DNA from 4 places in the Oceanobacillus sp. HCA-5259 genome. Region 4 is predicted to be linked to each of the others. Evidence: riboswitches for the same ligand, from Rfam matches in the RefSeq annotation. Region 4 holds a riboswitch; each other region holds the start of a gene.
The links. Region 4 has a riboswitch for cobalamin ahead of WKU33_RS15625 (ribonucleoside-diphosphate reductase subunit alpha). Riboswitches for the same ligand answer to the same signal wherever they lie in the genome.
Positions count from the first base shown of each region.

Region 1: another riboswitch for cobalamin. It lies ahead of WKU33_RS03385 (DUF4430 domain-containing protein); the one in region 4 lies ahead of WKU33_RS15625 (ribonucleoside-diphosphate reductase subunit alpha).
Region 2: another riboswitch for cobalamin. It lies ahead of WKU33_RS00370 (acyl-CoA thioesterase); the one in region 4 lies ahead of WKU33_RS15625 (ribonucleoside-diphosphate reductase subunit alpha).
Region 3: another riboswitch for cobalamin. It lies ahead of WKU33_RS13245 (ABC transporter substrate-binding protein); the one in region 4 lies ahead of WKU33_RS15625 (ribonucleoside-diphosphate reductase subunit alpha).

Region 1 is NZ_JBBKBV010000003.1:178,494-187,101, forward strand. It holds gene WKU33_RS03355 (NADPH-dependent FMN reductase) at 1-364, opposite strand, end outside; gene WKU33_RS03360 (GTP pyrophosphokinase) at 773-1,516, opposite strand; gene WKU33_RS03370 (YitT family protein) at 1,742-2,617, opposite strand; gene WKU33_RS03375 (ATP-binding cassette domain-containing protein) at 2,744-5,017, opposite strand; gene WKU33_RS03380 (GNAT family N-acetyltransferase) at 5,444-5,905, shown strand; cobalamin riboswitch at 6,175-6,359, shown strand; gene WKU33_RS03385 (DUF4430 domain-containing protein) at 6,505-8,608, shown strand, end outside.
Region 2 is NZ_JBBKBV010000001.1:80,235-86,754, forward strand. It holds gene tenA (thiaminase II) at 165-839, shown strand; gene WKU33_RS00365 (hypothetical protein) at 890-1,084, opposite strand; cobalamin riboswitch at 1,271-1,447, shown strand; gene WKU33_RS00370 (acyl-CoA thioesterase) at 1,632-2,114, shown strand; gene WKU33_RS00375 (hypothetical protein) at 2,467-2,727, opposite strand; gene WKU33_RS00380 (DUF4367 domain-containing protein) at 2,976-4,142, shown strand; partial or broken gene WKU33_RS00385 (SDR family oxidoreductase) at 4,221-4,313, opposite strand; gene WKU33_RS00390 (HXXEE domain-containing protein) at 4,336-4,842, opposite strand; gene WKU33_RS00395 (hypothetical protein) at 4,952-5,257, shown strand; gene WKU33_RS00400 (hypothetical protein) at 5,682-6,320, shown strand.
Region 3 is NZ_JBBKBV010000025.1:26,559-35,166, reverse strand. It holds gene cdaA (diadenylate cyclase CdaA) at 1-712, shown strand, start outside; gene WKU33_RS13255 (CdaR family protein) at 705-1,931, shown strand; gene glmM (phosphoglucosamine mutase) at 1,979-3,322, shown strand; cobalamin riboswitch at 4,312-4,498, shown strand; gene WKU33_RS13245 (ABC transporter substrate-binding protein) at 4,611-5,603, shown strand; gene WKU33_RS13240 (FecCD family ABC transporter permease) at 5,593-6,618, shown strand; gene WKU33_RS13235 (adenosylcobinamide amidohydrolase) at 6,629-8,113, shown strand; gene WKU33_RS13230 (cob(I)yrinic acid a,c-diamide adenosyltransferase) at 8,162-8,608, shown strand, end outside.
Region 4 is NZ_JBBKBV010000036.1:5,945-14,552, forward strand. It holds gene WKU33_RS15615 (ribonucleotide-diphosphate reductase subunit beta) at 1-326, opposite strand, end outside; gene WKU33_RS15620 (flavodoxin) at 370-837, opposite strand; gene WKU33_RS15625 (ribonucleoside-diphosphate reductase subunit alpha) at 931-3,165, opposite strand; cobalamin riboswitch at 3,298-3,491, opposite strand; gene WKU33_RS15630 (sigma-54 interaction domain-containing protein) at 3,638-5,044, opposite strand; gene pruA (L-glutamate gamma-semialdehyde dehydrogenase) at 5,250-6,797, shown strand; gene WKU33_RS15640 (ornithine--oxo-acid transaminase) at 6,856-8,058, shown strand; gene WKU33_RS15645 (LysR family transcriptional regulator) at 8,273-8,608, shown strand, end outside.

The sequences.
Region 1 (8,608 bases), on a different contig from region 4:
ATTCTAAAACAAGAAAATGCCGATTCGTCCAACCGGTCGCAACCATCCCGGTCACTTTATTACGAAACGCATATTCAGGCAAGTGATCGAGCAAATTCTTTAGCGCACCGGAAAGGGATGCCTGATAGATCGGTGTACCAAACACGAGAAAATCTGCAGCTTGAATCTTTTTCACCACATTCCATGTATCTTCATTGTATGCAGATAAAGGAAGACCCGCTGCGAATTCAATGTCATATTCCCGTAAATCAATTAATTCCGTTTTGATCGTCGGGTCATGCACTCGGGCAGCAGCTAACACTGCTTCAACCGCAACTGCTGTTTTCCCGCCTGCGAGCGCGCCCGAAACTCCTACTAGCTTCATTCTATCTACCTCTTTTCCTCTTTGATTCAGAGATCGTGCTTGAGTGTCTATAAGTATGTCTCTAATCATCTGAAAAATGGGACGGCACTGGGCTTCGATGGATTAGATGCACTCTAATCGCCTGAAGATGCTTAGGCCGGTACGTCCTCGGGCATTTAGAAGCTCTTTAATCGACCTAATTTATGGAGATGATACACTTTCAAGCGATTAGAGACCTTTTAATCGAACGAAAAATCCAAGTTGGTATTCTTTCGAGCGGTTAAAGACCTTTTAATTAACCGAAAGCTCGAAGATGACTGGATTTCAGATGTTTAGGAGTAGCGTCTCATCCTTCCTCATCCTTTGAACGACAAAAACCTAAACCTTCGCACCCAGGCAATTATCCCTCCACGCACCCTTAAAAATTACCTATTTCTCCTCTTCGGCATCCCTAATGAAATCCCGTAAAAAATTTATCGGCAAATATAATCTATCCTCATTCAAATCTAAAAAATTGAGGTCCTGCTCTCGACTGTTCTGATCTTTAATATGACTGACTTCGTTATGCAGTTGCTCCATCTTTTCATCCAAGTCATTAGCTACCATAGCTGCTTCCGTCAGTTCTTTCGTTAACCGTTCTGGAACGAGACTATCATATTTATAGTATATCTTATGTTCCAAGCTTGCCCAGAAATCCATGGCGACAGTCCGGATTTGAATTTCTACATAGACATCTTCAATCCGGTCAGACATGAATACAGGCACCGAGACAATTAAATGTAGGCTTTTATAACCGTTTGGTTTCGCGTTCTTAATATAATCCTTCTTTTCAATGACTGTAACGTCTTTTTGATTTTCTATCATTTCACTGATCCGATAAATATCGGAAATGAAGGAACAGACAACACGGATTCCAGCGATATCCATAATATTATGCTTTATCGATTCCGTTGATATAGGAATATTCTTCCGATACATCTTCTTCATGATACTCTCAGGAGATTTAATACGTGTTTTAATATGTTCAATCGGATTGTAGTCGTGGATATGTTGGAATTCCTCCTGGAGGATGGTCAATTTCGTATTCATTTCGGACAAGCCGAACTGGTAAGTCATCATAAATCGGGTTAATTCACTTCTAACCTTTTTTAAGGCTTCCAGGTTATTAATCATATAAAAATTCCTTTCTTTCTAGAATGCACTATAGATGAATATATTTATATTATAGCAGGATTGTTAGAAATAACCCGAATTAAAGATGTTAAAAACAGGAGTGGTAGTTCACTCCTGTTTTACTCCTTCAACTTCCTTTATAAATTTTGCCGGAACTCCTGCAACCACCGCATTTGCCGCAACATCCTTCGTAACAACTGCTCCTGCTGCAATACCTTTCCTTTACTAATGAATATCTTTTTTCTTAAATGTCCCACCTTTCACTTCTGCTACATCATACACAACGACAAAAGCATTTTCGTCAATTTCAGAAATGATTTCCTTCATTTTACTATCCTCTAAGCGATTAATAATACAAGTGATTTCTTTGAATTTTCCATTTGTATAACTGCCTTCAACGAGATTATAAGTTGCCATCCGACCTAAACGGTCACGGATCGTTTCCGCCATTATGTCTGGTTGACTCGTGATGATTTTATATGTTTTAGAACCGCTTAAGCCTTCTTCAACAATGGGAATTACTCTAGATGCAATGTAATATGCAATTGCTGATAAGAAAGCCCCTTGTAAACCAAAAACGAAAGAAACAATCACAAATACAAATAAATTTAAAAATAAGATAAGGTCACTTGTGCCAAATGGTAATTTCCGGGAAAGTAATACTGCTAACATATCAATCCCATCTAGTGCTCCACCATTTCGTAATGCCAGGCCGATACCGAAACCGATGATAATACCACCTACAACGGTTATTAATAATGTATCCCCTTGAACAATAATTGGTATATGGTGCATAATGCTTGTCCCGTATGCGAGAGAGGCGATGCCAAGAACAGAATAAATGGCAAAGCTTTTTCCTATTTGTTTATATCCTAAGTAAATGAATGGGATATTCAATACAGCAAGTAAAATGCCTAGAGGCAAACCGAATAATTGAGAAGCAACGATACTTAAACCTGTCACTCCTCCGTCAGACACGTTGTTAGGGATGAGTACCGACTCTAGTCCATATGCTGTGATAAAAGCTCCAATAACAACTGCCAATGCCCGTAATATCTTTTTTATTTTTGTAATTCTTTGTTGCTTCGCGGCTGTACTCATTTAATTTCCTCTTTCCACAGTTAGATGTTTGATTCTATTTTGTTCGTTTATCAATTCTTTATCCGAAGTAGGTAAAGTGAAATAAAAAGTGATATTCATCACTTTCCCATGAACACCACTTTTTATTCATCTTTCTCCAATACCAGCCCGCAACCATTTCGCTGTCACAGTCCGAGCTTTCAACATTGCTTCCGGTGTTCCTTCAAATATAATCTGACCGCCTTCTTTTCCTCCGCCTGGACCCATCTCAATTACCCAATCACTTGCCGCGATAAAGTCTAGATTGTGTTCAATGATGATAACAGAATTCCCTCTGTTCACAAGCTTCTGGAATACATCAAGAAGTTTATTATTATCTTTCGTATGAAGTCCTAAAGAAGGTTCATCCAATAAATAAATTTGCCCCTCTTTTTGTAAATGGCTTGCCAGTTTCAATCGCTGGACTTCGCCTCCGCTTAGTGAACTTGTCGTCTGTCCTAAGGTTAGATACCCTAACCCGACATCTTTTAACGTATTCACGCGCTTGATGATTTTCGGCATTCTAAAAAAGTCGAGCGCCTCGTCTATCGTTAGCTCTAATATTTCCACGATATTGTTACCTTGGTAGCGGTAAGATAAAGCTTCATCTGAATACCTCGTCCCGCCACACGCTTCACAAGAAATCGTTACTGGATCCGCGAATGCCACGTCAGGCATGACAGCCCCTTTGCCTTTACAAACGGGACAGGCACCTAACGAGTTGAAACTAAACAATCCTGCTGGCTGCCCCGTTTCTTTCGCAAATATGGCACGGATATCATCCATGATCCCCATGTAGGTTGCTAAGGTTGAACGGTTAGAAATGCCGATACTTCCTTGCCCAACCGTAATTGTTTCAGGGTACTGTTCTGTAAATGCTTCCGTCAAAAGAGAACTTTTACCAGAACCGGAGACACCACAGACGGAGACTAACGTATACTTCGGAAGGCTTACGCTTATATTTTTCAAATTATTGTTCGTCGCTTTGTTTATGGTGAAAAATTCATTTTGCTTCCTGGGATTTTGATTGATTTTTATTTTTTCATTTAAACTTGTTGCTGCTCCTGAATTTTCCAACCCTTCCAACTTGCCCTGGTAAATGATTTTTCCACCATGGATCCCAGCTCCTGGTCCCATCTCAATAATTTCATCTGCTGCCTTGATCACCGATACATCATGTTCGATCACGATAACGGAATTATGCTGGGCTTTAATATGGTGCAACATGTTAAGCAACATTTCCACTTCTTCCGGATGAAGCCCTGCGCTCGGCTCATCGAAAATATATGTAATATTGTTGAGACTGCTTCCTAAATGCCGGGCGATTTTTACCCTTTGCGCTTCACCACCAGACAATGTGCCCATTTTTCTTGATAGACTCAAATAGCCTAGCCCCATTTCAACAAGTTGGGTCACATGGGGAATAGCCTGCTGGGCGATTGATTCTCCGAGCGGGTCGGTTATTTTCTGTAATTCTTTTAGAACGTCTGTCAGTTCCAAGTGGTCATACTCCGCGATATTTAAGCCATTGATACGGCTTTCCAACACTTTTGGATTCAGTCCTGACCCTTGGCAGGTTGGACAGAGGGAACGTGTCGACATCGCGAGGACATCATCTTGGGTGATTCCTTTCAATTTGGAAATATCCCTGTTAATGTAAAGCCGTGTAAAACGGGGCAGGATTCCGTCCCAATCATGGGGTTGTGGTCCATGTTTTGTATGAAAGGGTGCATTCACTTTCTCCCCCTCTGGCGGGCCATATAATAACAGTCGACGCTTGTCTTCCGGGTAATCTTTGATTGGTTTATCCGGATCAAATAAACCGCATGTCATCATCCATCTACCTTGCCAGCCAGAAGGAGATAAAGGTTTAAATTTTACTGTGTATTCCCGGAGTGACTTCTCTTCATCCACAATTTTTCTCAAATCTGGTGCAATGACCTCGCCGAAGCCGCTACATTCCGGACAACCGCCGAACGCACTTTGACTAGAAAAGTCTGTCGCAGAGCCAATTGCTGGCTCACCAATCCTAGAGAACAATAAGCGAATCAATGGATGGATATCCATATACGTGCCGACCGTTGAACGTGAATTTCCTCCTGATTGCCGCTGTTCCACGACAACAACCGGGCTTAAATTCTGCATAAGATCAGCTTGGGGACGCTCAAACTTCGGCATTTGATTCCGGACATAGTGAGGATAATTCAATGTCATCTGTCTTCTGCTCTCGGTAGCTAATGTATCAAAGACGACTGAGCTTTTTCCTGAACCGGAAAGGCCTGTGAAAACGATGATCTTCTCTTTTGGCAGATTCAAATCTATATTTTTCAAGTTATTTTCTTTTAATCCTCGTAATATGATTTCATCTTTATTTGCTGACATGTTATCGCCCTCGCTCCTTTAACCGTTAACCAATGCTAATATTATCACACTCTAATAGTATAGGTAAAAAATATGATGAGCAGTATTTTTATAATAAAAAAAGCCCCTGATTCTGATAAGTGCATGAAATTAGGATAACGCTAGATAAGCACTTTTCAGATGCCAATAAAGTCAGGTTAAGTTTTCAATTAGTATTTGAAAATCCCTCTTTTTTAAAAAATGTAAAAGAGATTCCGATGGATTACCAATTAAAAAACGGGGATGATGAATACATCGATGAATTTATCCCAGATACGAAACTCATGAATAGTGATGAAAGGCCAATTTTTCAATCTTTAAAGTTGAGTAATTAGGCTATTTGTATATACTTATAGTGAAAATAAATGATTATATAGGAATTTCTCAATAAACTGGGGGGAAATGAGAATGGAATCTGACATTAGTTTTAGGAAAGCAACCGTAGAGGATTTGGAACGTATCGTCGCCTTGCTTGCGGATGATGTACTTGGTGCTTCTCGGGAGAAGTACGAAAAACCTCTCCCAAATCGTTATCGAGAAGCCTTTTTTGCAATTGATTCAGATCCAAATAATGAATTGATTGTAGCGTGTATTGGCAAGGAGATCATCGGAGTGCAGCAAATCACCTTTACGCCTTCCATCACTTACCAAGGAGGCTGGCGTGCAACGATTGAAGGTGTCAGGATATCTGCTTCCGCACGTGGACAAGGTGTGGGCAAGCTGCTAATTCAATGGGCAATCGAACGAGCAAAAGAACGCGGCTGTCATTTGATCCAGCTTACGACTGATAAAAAAAGAACAGAGGCACGGCGATTCTATGAACAATTAGGATTTAGAGCAACACATGAAGGCATGAAATTGAAACTGTAACAAATCCTGAATCTAGCACTATATAAATGAGAATTTGTTAAAACAAACATTTGATTGATAATATTAGTTAACTATGGATTCACTAACCTTTATCCTTATCAAATTGAGCAGCTATTGCGTGGGCACATTATTTATATCGGCAGCTAGTTGAATTGTTAATGAAGAAAGTCCTTTTCTTTCCCCCCATAGACAAACTCATAATTTTTGCTATACTTAAGTCATAGTTAATACATAGTATCTGGAGAAACTTTTTCTCCCCTTTCAACAACTAAATATGCGAAAAAATAGGTTGATTTTTATTTTAAAATCATGAAAAGGGAAGTCGGTGAAAATCCGGCGCGGTCCCGCCACTGTAAATGCGAGTTCTTCATTCATAAGCCACTGTTTTATTATGGGAAGGCAATGGAGAGCGATGAACATAAGCCAGGAGACCTGCCTATTTTAGCGCCAATTTATAAACCTACGAGGATAGGAGGTGTGGCTGATAGTAGTTATGTATTATGGATTGATCCATGATTGATAACGCTTGCTTTGTTATACATCTCTAAAGGTAGAGATGTTTTTTTATTGGTAAAAATACGTAAGATGGGGGTATACAAATGGTTCGAAATAGTAGATTACAGCAACTGTTTATCGTGGTGATGACTGCCATTCTATTTCTCTCGCAATCTGGATTATTCGGCCTGCAAACCGTAAATGCAGCAAACTTGGAGAATGCTGTCACCATCTCCGCTGTTGATGAAGATGGTTCTGCAGTATTAGACACTATAGCAGTGGAAATTTCAAATGGGGATACTGCCTTTGATGTGATTAGAGAAGTAGATGATCAACTCGAATGGGACAGCTATGACTTTGGCGAGATGATTACGGGTATTGGCGGAGTAGCTGCTGATCCCGAATCGAACTTCTGGTCCTTTTATGTGAATGGTCTATTCCAAGACATGGGAGCAAGTTCAACTGAAGTAACGAACGGGGATAATATTCAATTTATTCTTACAGACCTTGCAGCCGAACCTCAAGTATTTGATGTTGCGGTTTCTGCAGTAGATGCAAATGGGGAGACAGTTATTACAGAGACTACTGTATCCATGCCACAATACACGACTGCCTATGACGCTCTAATTAAAGCTGCTGCAAATCAAAATGTAAAAGTAGATGTGAGCGTTGATTCCGAATACTTAACATTTGTGAATTACTTAGGTGAACCATTAGAAAGAGATTGTGAATACTGGTCGACCTATATGAATGGCGACATGATGCAAGTTGGGTTACTCGGTCATACGGTTAAAGATGGCGACACGCTTGAACTTGTCGTCGATGACTCGTGTGAACCGGAAGAACCGGCTGATGAAGAAGATGAGAAATCAGAAGAGCCACCTGTAAATGAAAAAGATAAGAAAAAAGATAAAGAACAGGTAGTTGCGGATAAAGATTATACAGAAGCCCTCCAAGCTGTAATCAATTATCTCTCGTCCAATCCAGCTGAAATGGACTGGTACGGATTCTCCGCCCTTCACTCTGCTGGTGCTGATGTTTCAAATGACATGGCCGAAGAAGTAGCCGCTTCCATCAATGATGATTACTCAGGGAATGCTACAGAAATTGCAAAAAACATTATTATCTTAACTTCTGCCGGGTATGATGCAACAGATATAAACGGCATCAACTTGATTGAGATGTTACTGAATGAAAAAATGCCATTAAGTAACCAACTCGTTTATAGCTTGCTCGCAATTGATAGTTTCAATTATCCGATCCCAGAAGGTACAGACTGGACACGGGACAGCATCATTGAAGCATTCCTTGAGATGGAGCTGGATGCAGGCGGCTGGTCCTTCTTTGGTGAAAGACCAAGCCCGGATATTACTGGGATGGGCCTGCTTGCTTTAAGCGCTTATGCGGATGATGCGGACGTGAAGGCTGCACTTGACCGAGCAGTTAAAGCTATGAGCAAACAACAAGGGGATAAAGGCGGATACGATGAAGAGTTTAATGGCGGGTATTCAGCGGAATCCGCTGCAATGGTCATTATCGGCCTATCCGCTGTCGGAGTTGACGCAACAAGCGATGCCTTTACAAAATCTGGCGGAAACTTACTAGAACACCTTATCAGCTTCCAAATGGAAGATGGCAGCTTTAAACATTTACCGGAAGATGATGTTTCAAGTGTTTTCGCAATCAACCAAGGGGCATTAGCATTAGTTGCTTATGATCAATTCAAGAATGGTACTGGTCCAGTGTTTAAGTTTGATAAGAAGGAAGATCCGAAAGAGCCTGGCGATGACAAGGATGACGGTGATAACGATGGGGACAATGACAAAAACAATCCATCTGACGATCCGAATAAAGTTATCATAACAAAAGACAACCTGCACCAATATGAAACTGAACATGCTGTCGTAGTAACACCCCATCATGCAGACAAATTAGCTAATTTTACAGTTGCGGTAGAAGCTGAAGCTGCCGACTACCTTGTTCAGGCAGACAAGCCGCTCGTTATTAATAACGGAGATACGATCATCACGATTCCTGTTCCTGTAGTGAAACAATTACGTGAACTTGGTGAAACAATTGAAGTCAATCTCGCTGAACAAAGTGTTAAAGAAGCAATCGGTGCTGTCTATGACTTTACCTTAACCGTGGATGGAACGATTGTTTCCGAGTTTAATCATGATATTATCATTGGCTTGGCAGTTGACGCAG
Region 2 (6,520 bases), on a different contig from region 4:
AACATGTTACGCGCAGACCGCCTTTTTCCATTATAAAAAGAGCGGTCTTTTTTAATGGGAAAGGTAAAAGTGTTTCATACACATGTAACGAAAGGCTTTCGGCAAATCGAGACATACCCTTTGTGGTGTAGAGAGGTTCTATACCAAAAAGGGAGGAATAAATCATGAGTGAACAGTTTACAGATCGTCTGTGGAAAAAGGTCCAGCCAATTTGGGAAGCTTACTTGGAGCATCCGTTTGTAAAGGGAATCGGGGATGGGACGCTCGATAAGGAAAAGTTCAAGCATTATATGAAGCAGGACTATGTCTATTTAATTGAGTATTCGAGAGTTTTTGCAATCGGGAGCGCAAAGTCACCGGATTTACATACGATGACGATGTTTGCGAATCTATTGCACGGGACATTGAACATGGAAATGGAATTACACAGGGAATATGCAGCCCGCTTTGGTATTACAAGTGAAGAACTCGAGGAAACTGAACCATCAGCAACGATGACTGCTTATACAAGTTATATGCTGAATGTTTCCCAGCTTGGCGGTGTAGAGAATGCGATTGCATCTGTGCTGGCCTGTGCATGGAGCTATAACTATATTGGAAAAGAATTAGCGAAAAACCCAGAGTCATTAGAGCATGAGTTTTACGGTAATTGGATTCAAATGTATTCCTCAGAAGGATTCACCGAGCTTGCCGAAAACTGCCAGAAGCTCATTAACGATTACGCAGCAGGAAAATCTGAAAAAGAGTTGCAAGCGCTTGAAGATATTGTTGTAAAAACAAGTAAATTTGAATACATGTTCTGGGAAATGGCAGAAAATATTGAGATGTGGCCGTTATAAGAGAGTAATGGGGGAGTGCTTGTCGCTCCCCCCTAATTTTGTTAAGCGGTTTATTCTCTTTTTTCCTTATCTTTCCTTGAATCACTTGATGGCATTTTCAATCCTGTAAACGGATTGATCTCATATGACATATCCCGATCATGCTCTTTCTCTGTTTTACTTACATTCTTACTTAATGCAACAAAATACCAAACAAAGGGTACTGCGACAATGAGCAATATAAGTCTTGGAATCCAGTCGCTCAACAGATCACTCCTCTTTTAAAGTTAGCGAATATTGTAATGATTATTTCTAATTATTCATTATTACGTTCCACATTTGCTATATGTTTATGTTTCGTTTTTAATAAACTTCCATTAACATTGCTAATTTAAACAATCTATACTATGCTTGATACAATACTTAGCTTTTTATGGAAAATAACTACATACGATAAGACCCGTAATCATGGTGTCTAAGGAGACTTAATAGGGAATCTGGTGTGAAACCAGAACTGTACCCGCAACTGTAAATGCTGACGAAATAAGTAAATCCACTGTCTTGGACGGGAAGGAATTAGAGTAGGATGAAGCATAAGTCAGGAGACCTGCCATTATTATGAAAGTTATCTTCTTCGGGAGCTGGGAAGGTATAATGAGGTTTATTCTGACTTTTAACGGTAAAAGATTACTGTTTTATTGAGGATGCTATCTTTATTATACCCATCAGTTCTGATGGGTTTTTTCATTTCCTTAAAAACTCTCCCGAAGTCTCTTAAGCGGTCACTTCAAAGAACAGAGAAGAGGTTATGAAATGGAAGAAAAATTACCAGCGACAATTTCGAGAACAATTCAGACGAAGCTTGTTTTACCTCCGGATACAAACCATATGGGAACAATTTTTGGAGGAACTGTTTTAGCATCAATTGACGAAATAGCGGCGATTGCTGCTATGAAGCATAGCGGGAGTGTGGTCGTCACGGCATCGATCGATACGGTGAATTTTCTCTCAACTGCTAAGGCGGGTGATATATTAAAATTGGAGGCGGTCGTCGTCTCTACGGGCAGAACCTCGATGGAAGTGTATGTGAAAGTGGAATGCCAGCATTTGGATACAGGCGAAATAACAACGACGACTACTGCAATTCTGACGATGGTTGCAATTAATAGTGAAGGAATTCCAACCAAAGTGAGTGGCGTGATTCCGGAAACGGAGGAGGAGAAGCGTCTGTTTCAAAGTGCGCAAATAAGGAAAAGTCGACGGATGCAGATACGGGAGTATTCAGAGGGCAGGTAAGAAAGAATCCTGCCTCTTTCCCATTATACATGAAACTATAAAATAAAAATGCTGTGATAACTTAGGTATCCGGGGCTAGCTACGTCCGGCTCCAGCGCCCAGCAACTATCAAACTTCACACTCCTCCAATCGATAAAGAAGACTTGCCGAGCGGTCTTTGTGAGGCTTAGTCGCCTTTATACCCTTGTGGTGAAAGTCAACATCAACTCACTATCGTTCGTTGTGTTTCCTTTATCTCATTCCGGAGTGCTCCAGTTTGTACGTTGCTACGACGCACAGGATGTGCTAGTGCAGGTGTTGCGACAGGACGTCGCGTTTTTAACCTGCAAGGGCGCTTGCGCCTTTGTTTTCATCATTTAATATTTTCTTTCCTACGCCTTGCAAACTTCACGAAGGTCACATAAGCAACAGAAGCAGCAAGCGCAGCAGTAAACAATGGTAGCCCAAATGAATTGCAGCCTGTAATAACGGTTTCCTGGGAGAGACCAGTACGCATGCTCCAAGCTGAACTAATATTCGGAGTATATATCCATGTTAGAAACATGCCAGACAGTACCTGGAATACGGTGAACATTACAATAAAACTAATGATAAAGACAAGATACTTTTTCATTAAATATCCTCCGATTCATACATTTATATCTTACATACGAGTGGCAAGTAATTAAGTTTCATTTTACTAAAAAATAAAATTCATATCCATCTAAATAACTATCCCCATTTACCAAGTATTGGGGTATAATATTCTTTAGTTTTACAAAAGGGATTTTCCTATACATGTCTACATGAGAGAGGAGTTAGGGGTCACTTTTTCAATTGTTATTTTTAAAGATGTTGCATAAGTAAAAGGGGGAAAAAGAGATGAGAAAAACCATTGCCTTATTGATAATGGCAAGCTTCTTACTGCTTGCCGCTTGTGGGGAAGATAAGGAGCCGTTAACAGAAGGCCAAGTGTTGGAGCAGGCAATTCAAGCGAATGCTGATTTAGAAAGTTATACGACAGAGATGAAGATCGATACAGAGATTATGGATATGATTGTATCGATTGAAGGTACGGCTGACGTCACACATGATCCGGACACACTTTATTTAGACATGACGATGGGGATGACTGGAATTTCTATGGATGTGGAGACATATATCGTTGGTGAAGAAGTGTATATGAACATGTTCGGTGAATGGTTCATTACGGATGAAGAAGAAATGGGACTAGAGAGCTTTGACCAATTAAATGAAGGTGAACTTGAAAAACTAGAGGCGTTTGCTGATCAATTTGAAATGACGGAGGAAGAGGATCAGTATATCCTTGCGTTAACCGGTGAGGGAGAAGAATTTGAGGAATTAATCGAACCATATTTCGATACATCAATGGGAGATTTGACGATGGATATTGACTTGGAAGAAGACCTTTCCGACATTACGATTAACAGTTTTGAGACCGAAATGAAGGTTGATAAAGAGTCAATGTTGATCCAATCACAAACTGTTCAGGCGGAATTTGAAATGGACGGTGAATCTATTCAAGTTACAGCGGAAGCTACGGTGTCGAATGTGAATGAAGTTGAGCCAATTGAAATTCCAGAAGAAGTAAAAGAAAATGCTGTAACGGAAGAGGAATGGGAAGAAGATTTTGCATTTCTCGAGGAAGAAATGTCACTTGAGGAAATTAAGGAAAATGTAGATTATACGATTCCCGATGTTACATTCGTACCGGAGGGCTATGAAATGACGGAATCCTATTATTCCTCGGATGATGAGTCAGAGATGGTCTATCTCATTTATGAGGATGAAGATTGGAACGGCTTCGTATTTAGCATCTATCCTTCACAAGAGGATTATGATGGAATGTTTGAAGGGGAAGAGACGGAGACAATCACTATTAATGGTAATGAAGGTAATCTGGCGGTTGATGATGATGGTTTCATGTGTCTCACTTGGGAACATGAAGATGTGTTTCTTGAATTAATTGGCGAAGAATCTGAAATGCCGAAAGAATTGTTTCTGCAAATAGCAGAGGGGATTGAGTAAGAGCACATTTCGTCTAATAAAAAGCGACAGGGAATATTTTTAGATAATCTCTGTCGTTTTTTTGGTGTGAAAATTTTATTATATTGCGGTAATTCCACCATCCACGATAAACTCAGAACAAGTGGAATAACTGGATTCGTCGGATGCTAAGTAAAGGACAAGATTTGCTACTGTTGAATTTTGTCTCGAGGAGTTAGTTCCATTTTTCTGCTGCTTTATGACTGAGGAGAAAAATAGGAATAAACAAGATTAGAATTACGACTGCACCTAATAAATTGTTGAATGTTAATAAACCAGTATTAGATATATGATAAGAAAGAATAATATAATAAGGAATGATCAGTGATACAGAAGTCCAAAGACCTGGAGTATAGCTGCGTAAGTATAAGGATTGTACGGGATAGGTAAAAATATTTAAAGCAAATAACAGATTTAACCCGAGAAATAGAAGATAGTGCTCAGTTATTGTTGTAATTACAATCAGAATAGCTACTGGGATAGAAAGTAAAAATACAACGAAAGAAAATCTGGCTGCATTCATTGTCTCAAATTTCCTGAGTTCTTCTTCTACAAAAGCAGGGATTCTTTTGCGAATTCTTGGATACGTTTTGTTGAACCATTTTTCAATTGTCATGATTTCTTCTAGGTTGTGGAGCATGAAAATGATGGTGAAAATTAGGACGAATAGATGGATATCCATAACCTTTTAACTCCTTTCTTAGAAATGCTCTTTTTTAAAACCTTTCTATAACAGTATTTTAACATGATTATTCCTATCTTTATACGAGTTTATAATTAATACTTTTCGCATGGCTGGAAGGCAATCGGCGGGTAGGTTATTATCTGAAGGCTGTCTTCCTTTAAAAAGAGTAAAATATTTTCTCCGCTTGAATACATTAAAGAAGGAAAAGATATTTGGAGGTGTACTCATTATGTCATCACCACAAGAATCAAAATCAACAAACTCTTCAAATGAGATAATATCTTTAGAAGAACTTTCCTTTGTTTCAGCCATGTTCTTTGTTATCGGTGCAATGATCTCCTTTTATGTTGCTTATAAAAGACTTAAAGATTCGTCTTTAGGTGGACCGCCGATATTGCAACCCGTGCCATAAAGTGAAACTCATTCAGTGGGGATATCCTTACCTCTCCCACTGAATGTTAGTTGAACAGAATCATGGATTTATTACGGACTGTATATCCCAACCTTCATATATTGGGTTTCCCTCATGTTTCAATCGATGTATCGCAGGACTATCGCATGATATTTTCCAGGAACGGATTAATACAGAGAACTTGACAATCGAAACCGTGGCAGAAAAGATTGCTTTGAAATCTGAAATCCAACTAATCACCGATAAACGGGGGAAATTCAAGAGAAAGCTAGACAGGTTAAAAATACAACTTAGTCATATCCGATGGTTTTAAGAGAATTTATAGGCGCAATCATTGAAACCAAACACTCACTTCCGCCGTAAAACTACAAGTGAGTGTTTTTCATATTAACCTAAACCAATTCCAAAAGGGGAGAGCCACCAAATGACCTTTCTAATCCAACATCAATGGGAAATTTTTATCGCTGCAGAGATACTGTCCTTTATCTCATTAATTCTATTCGGGGTCATCCGCTATTTTTTCAACAAACGGAATTTAAGTCTTATCTTTCTGCTGTCTTTTCTCGGCTTATTTATCGTTGAGGGAGTGCTTGCTCTCCTTATTTACCGGGAAACAGGCGAGATTTCGATGTTTCAAATTGTTATTTTGATTTTTATTTTGTATGCGTGCACTTTTGGCATCAATGATTTCCGGAAGTTGGACCGTTGGATGCGCTTGAAGATTGGTAATTTGCGCGGTATCGACTTACTTACTGAAAGGGATAAAGAAATCATCAGGAGACAAAAAGACCCGAAATATATTGCCAAAATCAATCGATACAGCTCCATTTTCCATTTACTTATATTCGCAGCCGTCCAGATTGTTTTCTGGAGCTATGGAATAAAGGATCTCAATCAGGCGATGAATTACCTGACTGATCTTTCGTGGATTGGTGATGACAATTACTTGGCATCACCTTATGCAAATGAAATGATGTATAACATTTCAATGGTTTGGGGGATTGTTTTTATTATTGATTTCATTTATTCGTGGTCTTACACCATTTTTCCGAGCAAGTCTTAAGCGGGAAGTGGGGTATTTAGGAATCTTAACATCCTGACGTTGATAGCTCCTCTTAGGCGAAATGAGCTGGTCAATAGGGATTGATAACCTTCTATATGTCCGGAATACTGTCATGTTGCTCACGGAATTTGTATTTTCGATATTCTGAATGCATAGTCACCTGAGAAAAAGGATTCATCTCGTTTTCCGACCCAAATTTC
Region 3 (8,608 bases), on a different contig from region 4:
GAAAGCTGTGCAATTACTTAAAGGAATTGCCGTCATCTTGGCAATTTGGCTACTCAGTATTGCATTTAACCTCCAGACGGTTCGTTATTTCTCGAACCAGTTTATCCAATGGGGGATTATAGTTATAATTATTTTATTCCAGCCTGAGCTGAGAAGAGCCTTGGAGCAGCTTGGAAGAGGAAGCTTCCTTACGAGGAGTAATAAATCGAGAGAAGATATGGAAATACAAATTGAGGCAATCGTCCAGTCCACAACTTATATGGCGAAGCGGCGAATTGGCGCGCTCATCTCTATTGAAAAGGAGACTGGAATTGGCGAATATGCGGAGACGGGGATTCCGATTGACGGAGAATTGACCCACCAGCTGTTGACAAATATTTTCACACCGAACACACCGCTCCATGATGGGGCTGTTATTATTAAAAGAGATAAAATTATTGCAGCTGCTTGTTATTTACCGCTGTCAGAGAGTCCATTCATTTCTAAGGAACTGGGAACGAGACACAGAGCTGCAATGGGGATCAGTGAAGTAACAGATGCCCTTACTATTGTCGTTTCAGAGGAAACAGGTGCGATATCTTGCACGATAAATGGCAAGCTGCATCGTGATTTAACGGAAGAAGCTTTAACAGAATTATTAAAAGAACATTTATCCTTGCTTCCAATGACCTCTGAGAAGACGAAAAAACGGAGGGGGAATGAAAATGGATAATTGGTTTCAAAGTAAATGGTTTATTCGTGTATTAGCGCTTGGCTTTGCCATTACTTTATTTATTTTCGTGAATGTAGAATCCAATTCATCCAGCTCTGAATCTTCTATTCCGGGAAGGAATTTACAAACCCAAACACTTGATGATGTTCCAGTGGAAATCGATATTAATTCGGATGATTATGTCGTAAGTGGGGTTCCGGAATATGCAACTGTGACATTAGAAGGTTCTCCCGCAACGATTATGCCTGCTATTTTCAATCGTAATTTTACCGTCTACGTAGACCTACAGGGACTTGGAGAGGGAAATCATACGGTAGAATTGCAGCATACGGTTTCTGATGATATTAGCGTTTATATAGAGCCGAAAACAATCGAGGTATCCATCGAGGAAAGGGCAAGTCAGGAATACCCGATAACGGTGGAATTTTTAAATACCGATCAATTGCCGCCGGGAGTAGAGGTCGGGGGCTATGAATTAGATCAGTCCAGTGTCCAAATTACAACATCCAGAAGAATTATGGAACAAATCGGTGTCGTTAAAATTTATGTCGATGTGGCCGGACAGGAGACTTCGATTTCGAACCGAGAAGTACCGGTGAATGTGTATGATACGCAAGGAAATGAACTGCAAGTTCGCTTGGACCGGGAGACGGTTGTTATATCTGTTGATTTCGTGAGTCCAAGCAAAGTTGTTCCAATTGATATTGAAACAACCGGTGAATTACCAGAGGACTTTTCCTTGTTGTCCATTTCTGCTAATCTGGATGAGGTTGAGATTTTTGCAGTCAGTGACATTCTTGAACAAATTGATTCCATCTCAACGGAAGAAATCGATCTCTCGGAAATTACGGAATCTGGAACGATTGATGTTGGTTTCGATCTCCCGGATGGTGTATATACAGGAAAATTGGAAACAATTGAAGTAACGGTTGAAGTGGAAGAAGCACGGGTTCTAGAAGCCATGGCGATTGAAGAGGAAGAACTTGAGGACGGACTAGCTGTAACGTATGTCGAGCCAAGTAAAGCCGAAATGGATATTACCGTAACAGGAAATGAAACATTCCTTCGAGAGCTGAGTCCTGATGATTTCCGCGTCTTTGTTAATTTGGCAGGGCTTGAACCGGGTGAACATCTTGTGCCAGTTGAAGTGGAATGGGATGAGGTAGAAGATGTGACAGTTACTCCCGAGTTTGAGGAAATCACAGTTGAAATCGAATAGACTTAAGTAAGTGACTTTTAGATGGTTTATTAAAAGGAGAGGTATGAATGAAGAAGTATTTTGGGACCGATGGTGTCCGAGGTGTGGCGAATAAAGATTTAACACCGGAACTTGCCTATAAATTAGGTCGAATCGGCGGATATGTACTAACGAAGGAAAGGGAAAATCCGAAAGTGATCATCGGAAGAGATACACGTATCTCAGGTCATATGCTTGAAGGAGCTTTGCTCGCAGGCTTACTTTCTATCGGTGCAGAAGTCATGCGTCTCGGCGTCATCTCTACTCCAGGAGTGGCTTATTTAACGAAATCAATGAGTGCTGATGCAGGTATTATGATTTCCGCTTCGCACAATCCGGTGGAAGATAACGGAATTAAATTCTTCGGTCCGGATGGTTTTAAGTTGACGGATGAGCAGGAGGCAGAGATTGAAAAGCTTATCGATGAGGATGACGAACTTCCGCGACCGGTCGGAGCAAACATCGGTACAGTGAATGCTTATTTTGAAGGCGGACAAAAGTATATTTCTTTCTTAAAAGATACGATTGATAACGACTTTGACGGCCTTGCAATTGCTATCGACTGTGCACACGGTGCAACATCCAGTCTTGCAACTCATCTGTTTGCGGACCTCGAGGCAGACATTTACACGATTGGCACATCACCGAATGGCTTGAATATTAACGACGGTGTAGGTTCCACTCATCCAGAAGCGGTAAGAGAGCTTGTATTGGAAAAGGGCGCAGATATTGGTCTTGCATTTGACGGAGATGGTGACCGTTTAATTGCAGTCGATGAGAAAGGTAATATCGTTGATGGTGACCAAATCATGTATATTTGTGGAAAATATATGAAGTCAAAAGGCGTACTTCGTGAAGATACAATCGTCTCAACTGTCATGAGTAATATCGGTTTTTATAAAGCGCTTGAAGAGAATGGCATGCATAGTGATAAAACCGATGTAGGCGACCGCTATGTTATGGAGGAAATGCGTAGGGGCGGATTCAACCTTGGCGGAGAACAATCCGGTCATATCATTTTCCTCGATTTTATTACGACAGGTGACGGTATGCTAACTGCATTACAGCTTGTAAATGTTATGAAAGATACAGGGAAACCTTTATCGGAATTAGCTGGAGAGATGCAAGTATTCCCACAAGTTCTGAAAAACGTTAAAGTAACGGATAAGAATGAAGCATTGACCAACCCGCTTATTTTGGAAGAAATTGATGCGGTGGAAAAAGAACTCGGTGAAAATGGCCGTGTGCTCGTCCGTCCATCCGGAACCGAGCCACTTGTCCGTGTGATGGTCGAAGCGGAAACGAAAGAAGCATGTAATAAATATGCCGACCGTGTGGTTTCCGTGATTGAAAATTTACTTGGGTTAGAGTAATTGATTGAAAACTGCTTTCTGTCAAGGGACAAGGGAGCAGTTTTTTTGTGTTTATTTTACTATTGCTATATCCGCGCTTATGAGGAATGTTAATCGCTGTTAATTTCCCTATTCCGTGCTCCATCTCTTTTCAAGGGAAAGTAATCGCAGTTTACTTTCCCAATTCAGCGCTCCATCTCATCTTAAGGGAAACTAATCGGAGTTTATTTTCCCATTCCAGCGCTCCATCTATTCTCAAGGGAAAGTAATCGTCGTTTATTTTCCCATTCCAGCGCTCCATCTCATCTCAAGGGAAACTAATCGGAGTTTATTTTCTCATTCCAGCGTTCCATCTCTTCCCAAGGGAAAGTAATCGCCGTTTATTTTCCCAATCCAGCGCTCTATCTCATCTAAAGGGAAAATAATCGCCGTTTATTTTCCCAATCCAGCGCTCCATCTCCTCCCAAGGGAAAGTAACTGCCGTTTATTTTCCCAATCCAGCGCTCCGTCTCATCTCAAGGGAAAGTAATTGCCGTTTATTTTCCCATCCCAGCGTTCCATCTCCTCTCAAGGGAAAGTAACCGCCGTTTATTTTCCCATTTCAGCGCTCCATCTCCTCCCAAGGGAAAGTAACCGCCGTTTATTTTCCCATCCCAGAGCACCACCTCCTCCCAAGGGAAAGTAACTGCCGTTTATTTTCCCAATCCAGCGCTCCATCTCCTCTCAAGGGAAAGTAATCGCCGTTTATTTTCCCAATCCAGCTCTCTATCTCCTCACAAGGGAAAGCAACCGCAGTTTATTTTCCCTACATCGCATTCCGCTCCTTCGAATGGGAAAACACCCAGAATGCAGTTTGCTGAGGAATGGTAGAATCCTTCTTCCATTCATTCAATATCCTCGATAGAAAAAGTTAAATAAGATATTGATTTGCCTTCTTGCCCGGGCAAGAATAAAAAGATGACTTTCACATGAAAAAGGTGTACGATATGATATAGATTCATTTGATAAAATGAAATGCAATAGAAATAGGTGGATTCGATTGTTGAATTCTTAAAAGGGAAGTTGGTGTAAGTCCAACGCGGTCCCGCCACTGTATGTGCGAACGAGCTGTAAATACCACTGTGCGTTAAATGCATGGGAAGGTGCAGCGGAGTGATGAGCATGAGCCAGGAGACCTGCCTATTCTGTAACGCCAGCACTACGAGGATAGTCAGGTGATGGGTCTATATGGATGTATACCTATTTACTGAAGCATCTTCACACTGTGTGGGATGCTTTTTTTAATGAATTTATTATTGGAGGAATGGAAATGAAAAGATTATGGCAGGGTTTGCTGCTCGCGTTCTTACTTAGTCTGCTAGTTGCTTGCGGACAAGGCGCGACAGACAATGAAGATGCAACTGGAAATACAGGTAAAGATGAAACAACTGAAGAAGAGTCAACGAACGGTGATCATTATCCACTGACACTCACAGATGCAATAGATAATGAAATAACGCTTGAGGAAGAACCGGAGCGGATTGTTTCATTGATCCCGAGCAATACGGAAATTACATTTGCTTTAGGACAAGGGGATAAGGTAGTCGGTGTGTCGGATCATGATAATTATCCGGAAGAAGTACAGGAAATTGAAAAAATTGGCGGCATGGAATTGAATGTGGAACTGATCCTTAGCCTTGACCCGGATATTGTCCTCGCCCATGAATTAGGGGTGAGCAGTGCACAGGAAGCATTCGAACAACTTGAAACTGCAGGTATACCAGTATTCGTCGTTCAAGATGCGCAGGATATTGCGAGCACTTACGAGACGATTGAAACCATTGGACAAGTTATCGGTTCTAAAGAAGAGGCAGAAGAACTGATTGCGGAAATGGAAGCAGAATTTGAAGAGATTCGTGAGCTTACATCCGAGATAGCTGAGGAAGATATACGGACAGTTTTCTTTGAAAATTCCCCTGCACCGGATATTTATACAGCAGGTCAGCATACGTTTATTCATGAGCTGTTGGAAATGATTCATGCTGAAAATGCCGCTGGTGAGCATGAAGGATGGCTCGCGCTTGATCCAGAGGAAATCATTGAACTGAATCCGGATGTCATCATCACTTCCTACGGTGCATATATTGAAAATCCAGAAGAAGAGGTTCTTTCGCGAAATGGTTTTGATGTAGTTGAAGCAGTTACGAATGAAAGAGTTTATGATATTGATGCTGATTTGATTACTCGTTCCGGTCCGAGACTCACAGAAGGGGCAAAAGAATTAGCTGAAGCGGTTTATCCGGAGCTGTTTGATGAAGAGTAATGTAACAAAATATGGAATTTCTTTTACGCTTCTTATTGGAGCGATGCTTTTTGCCATCTCGATTGGCAGTGTATCCGTCCCGATTCTTGATATTGTTAAAGTGATTGGCAGCGAAGCCTTTCGCTTACCCGTTGGTGCTGATGTCGATCCAATGTATGTAAGTATTGTATACGAGATTCGTTTGCCACGAGTACTGTTGGCAGGACTTGTCGGGGCCTCACTCGCAATTGCGGGAGCGGCCTTCCAAGGACTGCTAAGGAATCCGCTCGCGGAACCATATATTCTTGGAGTATCTTCTGGGGCCTCCGTTGGTGCTGTTGCAACATTGTTTTTCGGAATATCACTACCGGTTATCGGGATGTTTACTTTGCCGTTTTTAAGCATTGTAACAGCGTTAGCGACCATTATAATTGTGCTTTACTTTGCACGAAAAATTGACCGGACGATGCGCGTAGAAACGATTATTCTTACGGGAATCATTTTCAGCGCGTTCTTAGGGTCGGTTATTTCATTAATTATCGCTTTAACAGGGGATGAGTTGCAGCAGATTATCGGTTGGCTGCTTGGCAGTGTATCGATGCGAGGCTGGCGCTATGTTGGAATCATTCTCCCTTTCTTTATTCTTGGCTCACTCATTTTATTAATGAATACAAAAGAACTGAATGCGATGTCGCTTGGCGAAGAACGGGCCCAGCATTTAGGCGTTGACGTTGGCAAAAGGAAAATGCTTATTCTTATTGCTGGTTCCATCCTCACAGGTGCAGCGGTTGCCGTATCCGGGACAATTGGCTTTGTCGGTTTAGTTATCCCGCATTTAACTAGAAAGCTATGGGGTTCTGATCATGTCCATTTGTTGCCGTTGTCGATGATTATTGGAGCGAGCTTTCTTATATTGACCGATTTATTATCGCGGACAATTATCTCACCTCAAGTATTGCCTGTCGGAGTGATTACAGCTTTAGTAGGTGCACCGGTATTTGCGATAATATTAATTAAACAACGGAGAAGAAGTTGAGAGGTGAACCATGCTTTTAATTAAAAATGCCTCGGGTGGCTATGATGGTGAAGAGATTGTAAAAAACATTAGTTTTTCCGTAAATGAAGGAGAGTTTTTTGGAATTCTAGGACCAAATGGCAGTGGGAAGACAACTTTAATCAATATGATTAGTGGACTGCTCGATCTGCAACAGGGAAAAATTGAAGTAGCGGGGAGAAACATTGCCGATTACTCTAAGAAAGAATTAGCTAAGAAAATCGCCGTCTTACCCCAACTCACTCCCCAAGTTTTTCCTTATACAGTAAAAGAAATGGTGTCACTTGGTCGTTATGCGCACCATAGCGGCTTGTTCCGATCATGGACAAAAGAAGATGAGGAAATCGTTCAGCGTGTCATGCGGCAAACGAACATCCTTGAATTTGCGGACACCTCGGTGATGGAACATTCTGGAGGAGAACAGCAGAGAATATTCCTGGCCCAAGCTCTCGTGCAGCAACCGAAAGTTCTTCTTTTGGACGAACCAACTAACCATCTTGATTTAGCCTATCAAAAAGAATTGCTTGATTTGCTCAGAAAAAGTGCAAAAGAAAAGGGCCTCACAGTCGTGGCGATTTTGCATGACTTAAACCTTGCGAGCCTTTATTGTGATCGCCTGCTTTTAATGGATGAGGGCGAAGCAAAAGCGTTGGAAAATCCAGATGAAGTGCTTTCTGAGGAACTGATTAACTCGGTGTTCGATACAGAGGTCATTAAGCAGGCCCACTCTAAAATAGCCAAGCCACAGCTGCATTTAATGCCAAGCAAGAAGACGTGGCAGGGAAAAAAACTGTGGTCAATTGATGAAACAAACCTTTCTTTTAGTACAGAGCAAATCGTACTCCATTCAGATCTCCCGCTGAAAACGATATCCTCTGGTATCGTTGGCGCAGGGATTGGCTGGTATAAATACTTTGTCAATCGGCATGTCGATGAGAATTATTATTGTAATGATCACCGGAAGGAAATGCGAGCTTATTTAAAAGGGCGAGGTTTCCCGCCGGCTCAGACGGTTGGAATGATGACGGCAATTGTCTTGGAAGATTACAGTTTTGGTATTTATGAGGGTAATGGTTTTTCAATCTTAGTTGTTGTGACAGCGAGTGTTGGAAATGCGGTGGACAGCTCACGAGCAAAGCCGCTTGTTGGTCCAGTTGCTCCGGGAACGATTAATACATGGGTTTTTGTAAATGGCAGTTTAACGGAAGAAGCCTTTATTCAGGCAACGATCACGGCAACGGAGGCGAAGGCTCAAGTGTTAAGAGACCTCGCTATTCAAGACCGGAAGACAGGTACGGTCGCAACAGGAACTCCTACAGACAGTATTTTAATTGCCGCAACCCAACAAGGGAAGGAATTGGATTATGCTGGAACCGCGACGGAGTTAGGTGCTCTAATAGGAAATGCTGTTTATCAAGAAATGAAGAGGGCCATTTCCAAAACGTTAAAGAGGAAAAAAACAGCTGAGCAGGGGTAAATCAAACGTTTGCTTGAGAGTATAAAAACAAAAAAAGGAGCGATTCATTTGAGACTGTATACAAGGGCTGGTGACAAAGGAAAGACCGCGTTAATAGGTGGAATGACGACGAAGGATGATATTCGGGTGGAAGCTTACGGATCAATTGATGAAACGAATTCTTTTGTAGGTCTTGCGGTAGCTGGGCTCAATAAGAATAAAGAACCGTTCAAAGACCTCATTGCTGATTTGGAAAAAATTCAGCATGAATTATTTGACTGCGGAACTGAGCTTTCTAATGTATCGAAAAAAGAACGTCCTCACGAGCTTTCTGAAGATATGATTACGTATTTGGAAGAGAGAATGGATGTCTTAATAGACGAGGCACCAGAGCTTGAACGATTTATTCTCCCAGGCGGAACGGAGGCCGCTGCATATTTACACGTTGCGAGAACAGTGGCAAGAAGAGCGGAAAGACAGATTGTAAAACTTTATCAGCGGGAAGAAGATTTAGAT
Region 4 (8,608 bases):
TGTACGGATGGATCGGTTGCGTATAAAGATAATAACAAGGCCGTCCGTGTCTGTGGTGCATCTAACGTAGACAGTAATCCGATAATCTTCAAATAGGCATCCTGTTCATCCTTCGTCAACTCGGGAAACTGCCTAATATCGGAAGACATATTGATTTCATCCGCTTGCCAGTAGTTTCCTAGTAACTTTTTGTAAATCTGATACCAATGGGGATATGCAATATCATTCCAATTTAAAATACCACTGGACTTCCCCCCAAAAATCCCTGTTGATTTATTAGGGTTTTTTGGTTCTAACGTTCTAGCTTTTTTTAAAACTACAGTCATATTTGTATTCCCTGCCTCTTTTAATTTTCTATTCTTACTCACTCTATACGCCTACTGTCACCCAGCTCTTCTGCTCTTTTTCTTTTCTTACACTTTCTACAATTCCATCTACCCAATTGGAAACTTTTATCTCCTGGCTTCCCCTTGGGGACTGTTCTATTTTCAAACCTTCCCATGGACTATTGTAAAATCTAGCTAGTTTCGTAACTGCAAGACAGAACATCTCTTCCCCGCCAAATTGGGTTTCGCCTGAGCCAAACACGGCAATATTATCCGGCTTATAGCCGACATCCGCTACAAAGTCTTTTACTTCAGCCGGGGTACTACCCAGATCCCATGTAAACGTCCCTAACATGACGATATCGTAATTACTTAACTCAGGAAAATAGGCACCCATACCAATTTCATATAATTCAGGTTGATAACCGTGATGATTTAATCGATCCTGGATCATCTCCGCTATTTCCTCGGTATTGCCACTAAAACTATGATAAGCAATGAGTATGTTCATTTATTTCACTCCTGTTTATAACGTACGATTAATCCCTTTGTCATCGATTCCTTTGGGCAGAGATATGGGAAAGTAAAAACTTTCCCATATCCATTATTGACACCACTCACATTCTTCAATATCTGTAGAAGAAGAGCGTACATAGTAAGTTGTTTTCAGTCCGCTCTTCCAAGCCTGTAGATGCAAGTCTAGTAAAACAGAAGCCCGGATCGTGTTCGGCACATACATGTTAAATGAAATCCCTTGGTCTACGTGTTTCTGGCGCATTGCATTCTGTTTCACCGACCAGCGCTGGTCAACAATATAAGCGGAACGTCTGTAGATATGGTAATTATTGTGGTCCATATCTGGTGCCGTTACAGGCATTTTAAAGTCTTTCTTCTCTTCATGATAGAAAGGTTTAAACACTGGGTCGATTCCTGCAGTAGAGCCGGCAATAATCGAAGTAGACGCATTCGGTGCAACAGCCATTACATAACCATTGCGGATTCCGGTTTCTTTCACCCGCTCCTTCAATGCCATCCACTCTTCGGAATCATCGTACCCTCTGTTATCAAAGTACTCTCCTGTACTCCATTTACTTCCTTCAAATACTTGATAGCTGCCTTTTTCTTCCGCTAAATCTGCTGATGCAGAAATCGCTAAGTAGGCGATTTTTTCATAAATTGCATCGGTATATTCTACAGCTTGCTCTGATTCCCACTCAATTCCTTCTTTTGCAAGCAGATGGTGGAATCCAAATGTACCTAGACCAATCGCTCTATACTTTTGGTTCGTGAGCGTTGCTTGTAATAATGGCAACGTATTGATATCAATGACATTATCAAGCATGCGAACTTGAATTTTGATGAGGCGTTCCAATACATTATCTGGTACAGCCTTTCCTAAGTTGACGGAGCTCAGGTTACAAACAACAAAATCACCAGGCTTGTATTTTTTCACAACGGCATTTTCTTCCGTGAGATATTGCTGGACAAACTCTGTCGGGGATTGGTTTTGCGTAATCTCCGTACATAAATTCGTGCAATAAATCATCCCAGTATGAGAGTTCGCATTCCGGCGGTTCACTTCATCTCGGTAAAACATGAATGGTGCCCCTGTTTCAAGCTGGGACCGCATGATTCTCTTCATAATTTCAATTGCAGGTACTTTCTTTTTCGAATCTAAATTAGCGTTAATGCATGCTTGATATTTCTTGCGCCATTCTCCATCACCTTTCTTCTCATCGTAGAAATCTTCTAGAGAGAAGCCCATCACCTCACGAACTTCATGAGGGTCAAATAAATACCAGTCTCCTCTGTTCTCCACTTGTTCCATAAATAAGTCTGGCATACTTACCCCTGTGTAGATATCATGGGCTCGTAATCTTTCGTCCCCATTATTTAGCTTCAAATCAAGAAATTCCTCAATATCGCGATGCCATACATCTAAATAAACCGAAATTGCACCTTTTCTAGTACCAAGCTGATCAACACTTACCGCCGTGTTATTTAACTGTTTAATCCATGGTACAACCCCACTAGACATCCCTTTAAATCCTCTAATTGAACTGCCCCTCGCTCGGACTTTACCCATGTAAACCCCAATTCCACCGCCATTTTTCGACAGTTGGGCAACATCGCTATTACTATCATAAATGCCTTCTAAACTATCATTTACCGTATCGATAAAACAACTCGACAATTGCCCGTGACTCTTCCCTGCATTAGCCAATGTTGGTGTCGCAACCGTCATATATAAATTACTCAGCGCCCAGTATGCTTCTAGAACGTGCTTCGTGCGACCCTCAGCTGGTTCTTCTTGCATAAGATGCATCGCAATAACCATCCAGCGCTCTTGTGGCAATTCATAGATATTCTTTTCATGATCCATTGCAAGATAACGAGTTGCCAATGTATAAATGCCAGGGTACGTAAATAATAAATCCCTTTCCTGTTCAAGTGACTCACCAAAATAATCAATTTCCCCTTTCGTGTAGCTTGAAAGAAGATTAGTAGAATAAATTCCTTTATCGGTCAATTGCTTTAATAAATCGTAGAAGGGACCATACGAAAGAGAAGCGTCATAACCCCTATTTTCTGCAGCCTTTTGATAGAGTTCATGCAAATAAATTCGTGTAGCAAAATAAGTCCAGTCTGGTGATACTTCGTCTATATTTTCAAGGGCATGGTTAATTAGAGCATCATAAAATTCATCCCTCATTTGGTCAGAATTCCAGAGTCCTTCCACTTTTTCTTTATATTTTTCGGTTTGAATATTTAATCCCTTGGCCCATTCATCAATTAATTCAATCCCTTTAGAACTTTTAGTTTGACTCATTGTTTGCATTTTATTTCCTCCCTTTATGTAAACACATTAAAAAAACCGTTCATTTTCGGGATGAACGGCAGGAAAAAACGACAAAATGCATAAAAAAATACACACTTCTTATCGTTTTACCTTTCTTACACCCCGAAGAAACAAAACTTGCAAGTTATGGCAGGTCTCCTGGCTTGTGCTTCTTCCTACTATAGCCCTTCCCATATCGTCACCTAACAGCAAGCGATATAGTGGTTTACTAATTCGTCCACACGTACAGTTGCGGGGGCAGCTCCAGCTTTTAACTGGATTCCCTTTTAAACAGTTATCTTGTCACCATTACTTATATACTACATTTAGTATTAAATTGCCTTGTCAAGCACTATATATTGAATTCTATCATAGAGTATACCCGTTTTCAACAATTAATAACTTACGAAAAGGTTCCGTTAGCTGAAGGAAAATTTACTCAAATGTTACAGACCGTTAATACGTGCTAAATTTAAATATTAAATTTCCTTATGCGATATTGAAGGCTCTGTCTGCTTATACCAAGAATCTTTGCAGTTTGTGTTATATTATAGTTATTTTCTAAAAGTTTTCGTTTAATATATTCCTTTTCCAACTGTTCCATTCTAACTCGCAGCTTTCTCGAATGAAAATCGATTATAGGGGGACTATCCTTGCTGTTTCTATCATTGTCTCTCTTATATTTATTATGGTTTCGAAAACGAGTGGGTAAATGATGAACTTGAATTTCCTTTTCTTCAACTACTAGATTCATCGCACCTTCAATAGTATGCTCTAACTCTCTTACATTCCCTGGCCAGTCGTGTTCATAGAGTAATTCTTTTGCTTCCGCACTAACATTCTTTATATTCATTTGAAAAAGTGTATTGTATTTATTAATAAATTCCGTCGTTAAAGGCATAATATCTACTTTTCTTTCACGCAAGGGGGGGATGAATAAAGTTACGACACTCAAACGATAAAATAAATCTTTCCTTATTCGATTTTCCATAATCATATCGGCCGGGTCTTCATTAATCGTTGCGATAATACGAACGTCCACCTTTTTATCCTTTGTATCCCCTATTCTTCTTACTGTTCTTTCTTGCAGCACTCTCAAGAGTTTTGCTTGAAGGGAAGCGTCTAAAGAATTAATCTCGTCAAGTAACAAAGTTCCACCATCTGCTTGTTCAAATAGACCGGGTGAATCTATCGCATCCGTGAAGGCCCCTTTCTTTGTACCAAATAATAAACTCTCCATTAAACTTTCGGGTATTGCTGCACAATTCTGGGCGACAAAAGGAGCAGATGACCTTGCACTACCATTATGGATACTTTGCGCAAATAATTCCTTACCAGTTCCTGTTTCGCCAACAATAAGAACAGATGAAGTTGTTCGAGTTGCTAGTTTTGCATCTTCAATTACCGTAGCAAATTCTTCACTATCTCCAATAATTTGATCAAATGTAAATTTGGTGTTTTTCCTCTGTAACACATTTTCCTTAATAACTTGTTCTAATTGAGTGATATCTTTTGCTATCTCGACTGCCTCAGTAATCTTTCCATCTTTTATAATTGGAAAAGTATCATTAATTGTCGTGATTTCTTTTCCAATATTATTAAAGTAAGTTTGTTTAATCCCTCTAGTTTCTTTCCCGGTTGTTAATGTATGGACAAGTGTACTATGCTGATTTTCCTTAAATGAAAAAACTTCTAATACATCCTTATCCAATACGTCAGCTGCTTCCATTGATTCAATTTCCATCATTTTTTTGTTATAAATAATTGTTTTCCCTTGATTATTAATTACGTGGATACCAACATTCACTTCATCCAGCAACTGTTCATATAGTTTATTTCTATGCTTTAGTGCTTGCAGATCCATTACATCATTTCCCATGAAAGTGTTCCCTCCCTATTATCAGCTTAATGGAAATATACTGTAATAGCAAAATAATTTTGCACGGTTATGCGCTTTTTAAAAATAACGCAAATTTATTTTGCATCTCTTTTTATTAAAACCTTGATAAGTCAACACTTAAATAGTTGGCATGATTTTTGCTATTTATACAAGCAAGCGAAATTTTATAAGGAGAGTGGATTCTATGTTAACACCGTATAAGCACGAACCATTTACAGACTTCTCAATAGAGAGCAATCGCAAAAGATTGGAATCTGAGTTAGAAAAAATTGAAAGAAAACTCGGGGGAACTTATGACCTCTTAATAGATGGAGAAAAAGTACTTACTGAAGAAAAGATCACTTCTATTAATCCGGGGAAAAAAGAAGAAATAATTGGATACGTTGCCAAGGCGAATCAGGAACATGCTGAAAAAGCTGTGCAAGCAGCGAATCAAGCTTTCCAAACTTGGAGATATACGAATGCAATTGACCGGGCGAATATTTTAATACGGACTGCAGCAATTATCCGTCGCAGAAAGAGTGAATTTACAGCTTTACTGATTAAAGAGGCTGGAAAACCATGGAACGAAGCCGATGCTGATATTGCAGAGGGTATTGACTTTATGGAGTATTATGCCCGACAAATGATTGAATTAGATAAAGGAAAAGAAATAAATAGTAGACCAGGGGAATACAATCGGTACCTCTATACCCCTTCAGGCGTTGCAGTGACCATTCCGCCATGGAACTTTGCTTTTGCCATTATGGTAGGTACAACGGTAGCACCACTTGTTACAGGCAATACAGTCATACTTAAACCTGCAAGTGCAACCCCTGTAATTGCTGCAGAATTTGTAGATGTTTTATTGGAAGCAGGCATACCAGATGGCGTCATCAACTTCCTACCAGGCAGTGGTTCAGAAGTTGGAGATTATCTTGTGGATCATCCAAAAACAGCGCTAATAACCTTTACAGGTTCACGTGAAGTTGGAACTCGCTTATATGAACGTGCCGCAGCGGTTAATGAGAACCAATTTCACTTAAAACGTACAATTGTAGAGATGGGTGGAAAAGATACAGTTGTAGTCGATAATGAAGCAGACATTGATATTGCTGTCGACGCCATTGTAACTTCTGCATTTGGATTTTCAGGGCAAAAGTGCTCTGCTGGATCTCGCGCAGTCGTTCATGAAGATGTCTATGATGAAGTACTAGAAAGGGTAGTAAAACGCACGAAAGAGCTAACTGTTGGTGAAACTACCACACCCGACGTTAATATGGGACCTGTTATCGATCAAGCTGCCTTCAACAAGATTATGAATTATATCGAAATCGGTAAAGCAGAAGGCAAACTAATGACTGGTGGCGAGGGGGACGACTCCAAAGGTTATTTTATTCAGCCAACCATTTTTGCTAATTTAGATGTAGAAGCACGTATCATGCAGGAGGAAATCTTTGGCCCTGTTGTTGCATTTGCAAAGGCAAAAGACTTTGATCATGCACTGGAAATTGCCAATAACTCTGAATATGGATTAACAGGAGCGGTAATTACAAATAATCGTGAAAAAATAAATAAAGCTTCTAGAGAATTTCATGTCGGTAATTTATACTTCAACCGTAATTGTACGGGGGCAATTGTTGGTTACCACCCGTTTGGCGGATTTAAAATGTCTGGTACGGATTCAAAAGCGGGAGGTCCAGATTATTTGGCACTCCATATGTTAGCGAAAACAATTTCTGAATCATACTAATATAGAACAGTGCAAGGAGCATCATAGTTCCTTGCACTACTCTAAAGGAGGAGTACGGATGACTTTAACGCAAACAACCGAAGAAATTATTGAATTAACCGAGCATTATGGTGCACATAACTATCATCCACTACCGATTGTAATTTCGGAAGCAGAAGGGGTCTGGGTAAAGGACCCGGAAGGCAATAAATACATGGACATGCTTAGTGCTTATTCAGCAGTCAACCAAGGACATCGGCACCCCAAAATTATTAAAGCACTTAAAGAGCAAGCCGATAAAGTAACTTTGACATCCCGCGCTTTTCATAATGATTTGCTAGGTCCCTTGACAAAACGAATTTCAAAATTAACTGGTAAAGATAAAGTATTACCAATGAATACAGGAGTAGAAGCAGTAGAAACTGCGATAAAAGCTGCTCGCCGATGGGCTTATGAAATAAAAGGAGTAGAGGATAATCAGGCAGAGATCATTGCTGCAAAAGGGAACTTTCACGGACGAACAATAAATGCAGTTTCTTTATCTAATGATCCTACTGCAAGAAAGAATTACGGCCCATTTATCCCAAATATTAAGCGAGTAGACTTCGGTGACATAGATGCTGTCAAGCGTTCGATTACAGAAAATACTGCCGCTATTATTGTAGAGCCTATTCAAGGGGAAGCCGGAATCATCATTCCCCCCGAAGGCTATCTCAAAGGAATTCGTGAAATATGTACGGAGAATAATGTGTTATTCATTGCCGATGAGGTGCAAACAGGCTTGGCACGCACTGGAAAAATGTTTGCATGTGACTGGGAAGATGTTGTACCAGATATCTATGTATTGGGTAAGGCCCTTGGGGGTGGAGTATTTCCAGTATCCGCTATCGCTGCGGATAAAGAAATAATGGATGTCTTTACACCTGGATCACACGGTTCGACTTTCGGTGGAAATCCACTAGCATGTGCAGTTTCTTTAGCTGCCCTTGATGTAATAGAAAAAGAGGATCTTGTGACAAGATCACTGGAGCTTGGTGAATACTTCGAAAAAGAATTGCGTAAAATGAACATCCCCGAACTGAAAGCAATTCGAGCTCGCGGACTATTCATCGGTATGGAGTTCGATCATCCTGTTCGCAAATATTGTGAGGAATTAAAAGAAGAAGGCGTATTATGTAAAGAAACTCATGAGAATACAATCCGACTTGCACCACCATTAACGATAACAAAAGCAGAACTTGACTGGGCTATTGAAAAAATTAATAACGTATTATCATCATAAAAATAGATAATCTATCATCCTATTTGTACAATCGCTGTATCTTTATCAGGCTTGAACGGCGATTGTATTTTTTTATCTTATCCATTTAACTGCTATAAAGCTTTATTTTATAATCTTCTCTGCTGCTAATAACAATCTAAAGTGGTATATTATAGGGTATTAAAGTTAGAAGAATCAGTAATATTTTTCTGTTTGTTATGGAAGGAGCGATAAAATGGAAATTAGAAATCTAAAGACATTTCAAGTTGTAGCGGAAAAATTAAACTTAACGGAAGCTGCAAAGGAATTGAAATACACCCAACCTACTGTAACTTTACATATCCAAGCTTTAGAAGAAAGATTAAACCATAAACTTTTCACCCGAATTGGTAAAGAGACCTTTTTAACGGCCGCTGGTAAGAAGTTTAAGGTACATGTAGATCATTTACTTGCCTATATAGAAGACATCGAAAGAGACATGCAGAAACTGCACCGCCCTGATGGAACTCTTACGATTGCAGCATCTGAATACTATTGTACGCGCTATCTTGCATTAATAATAAAGGCTTAC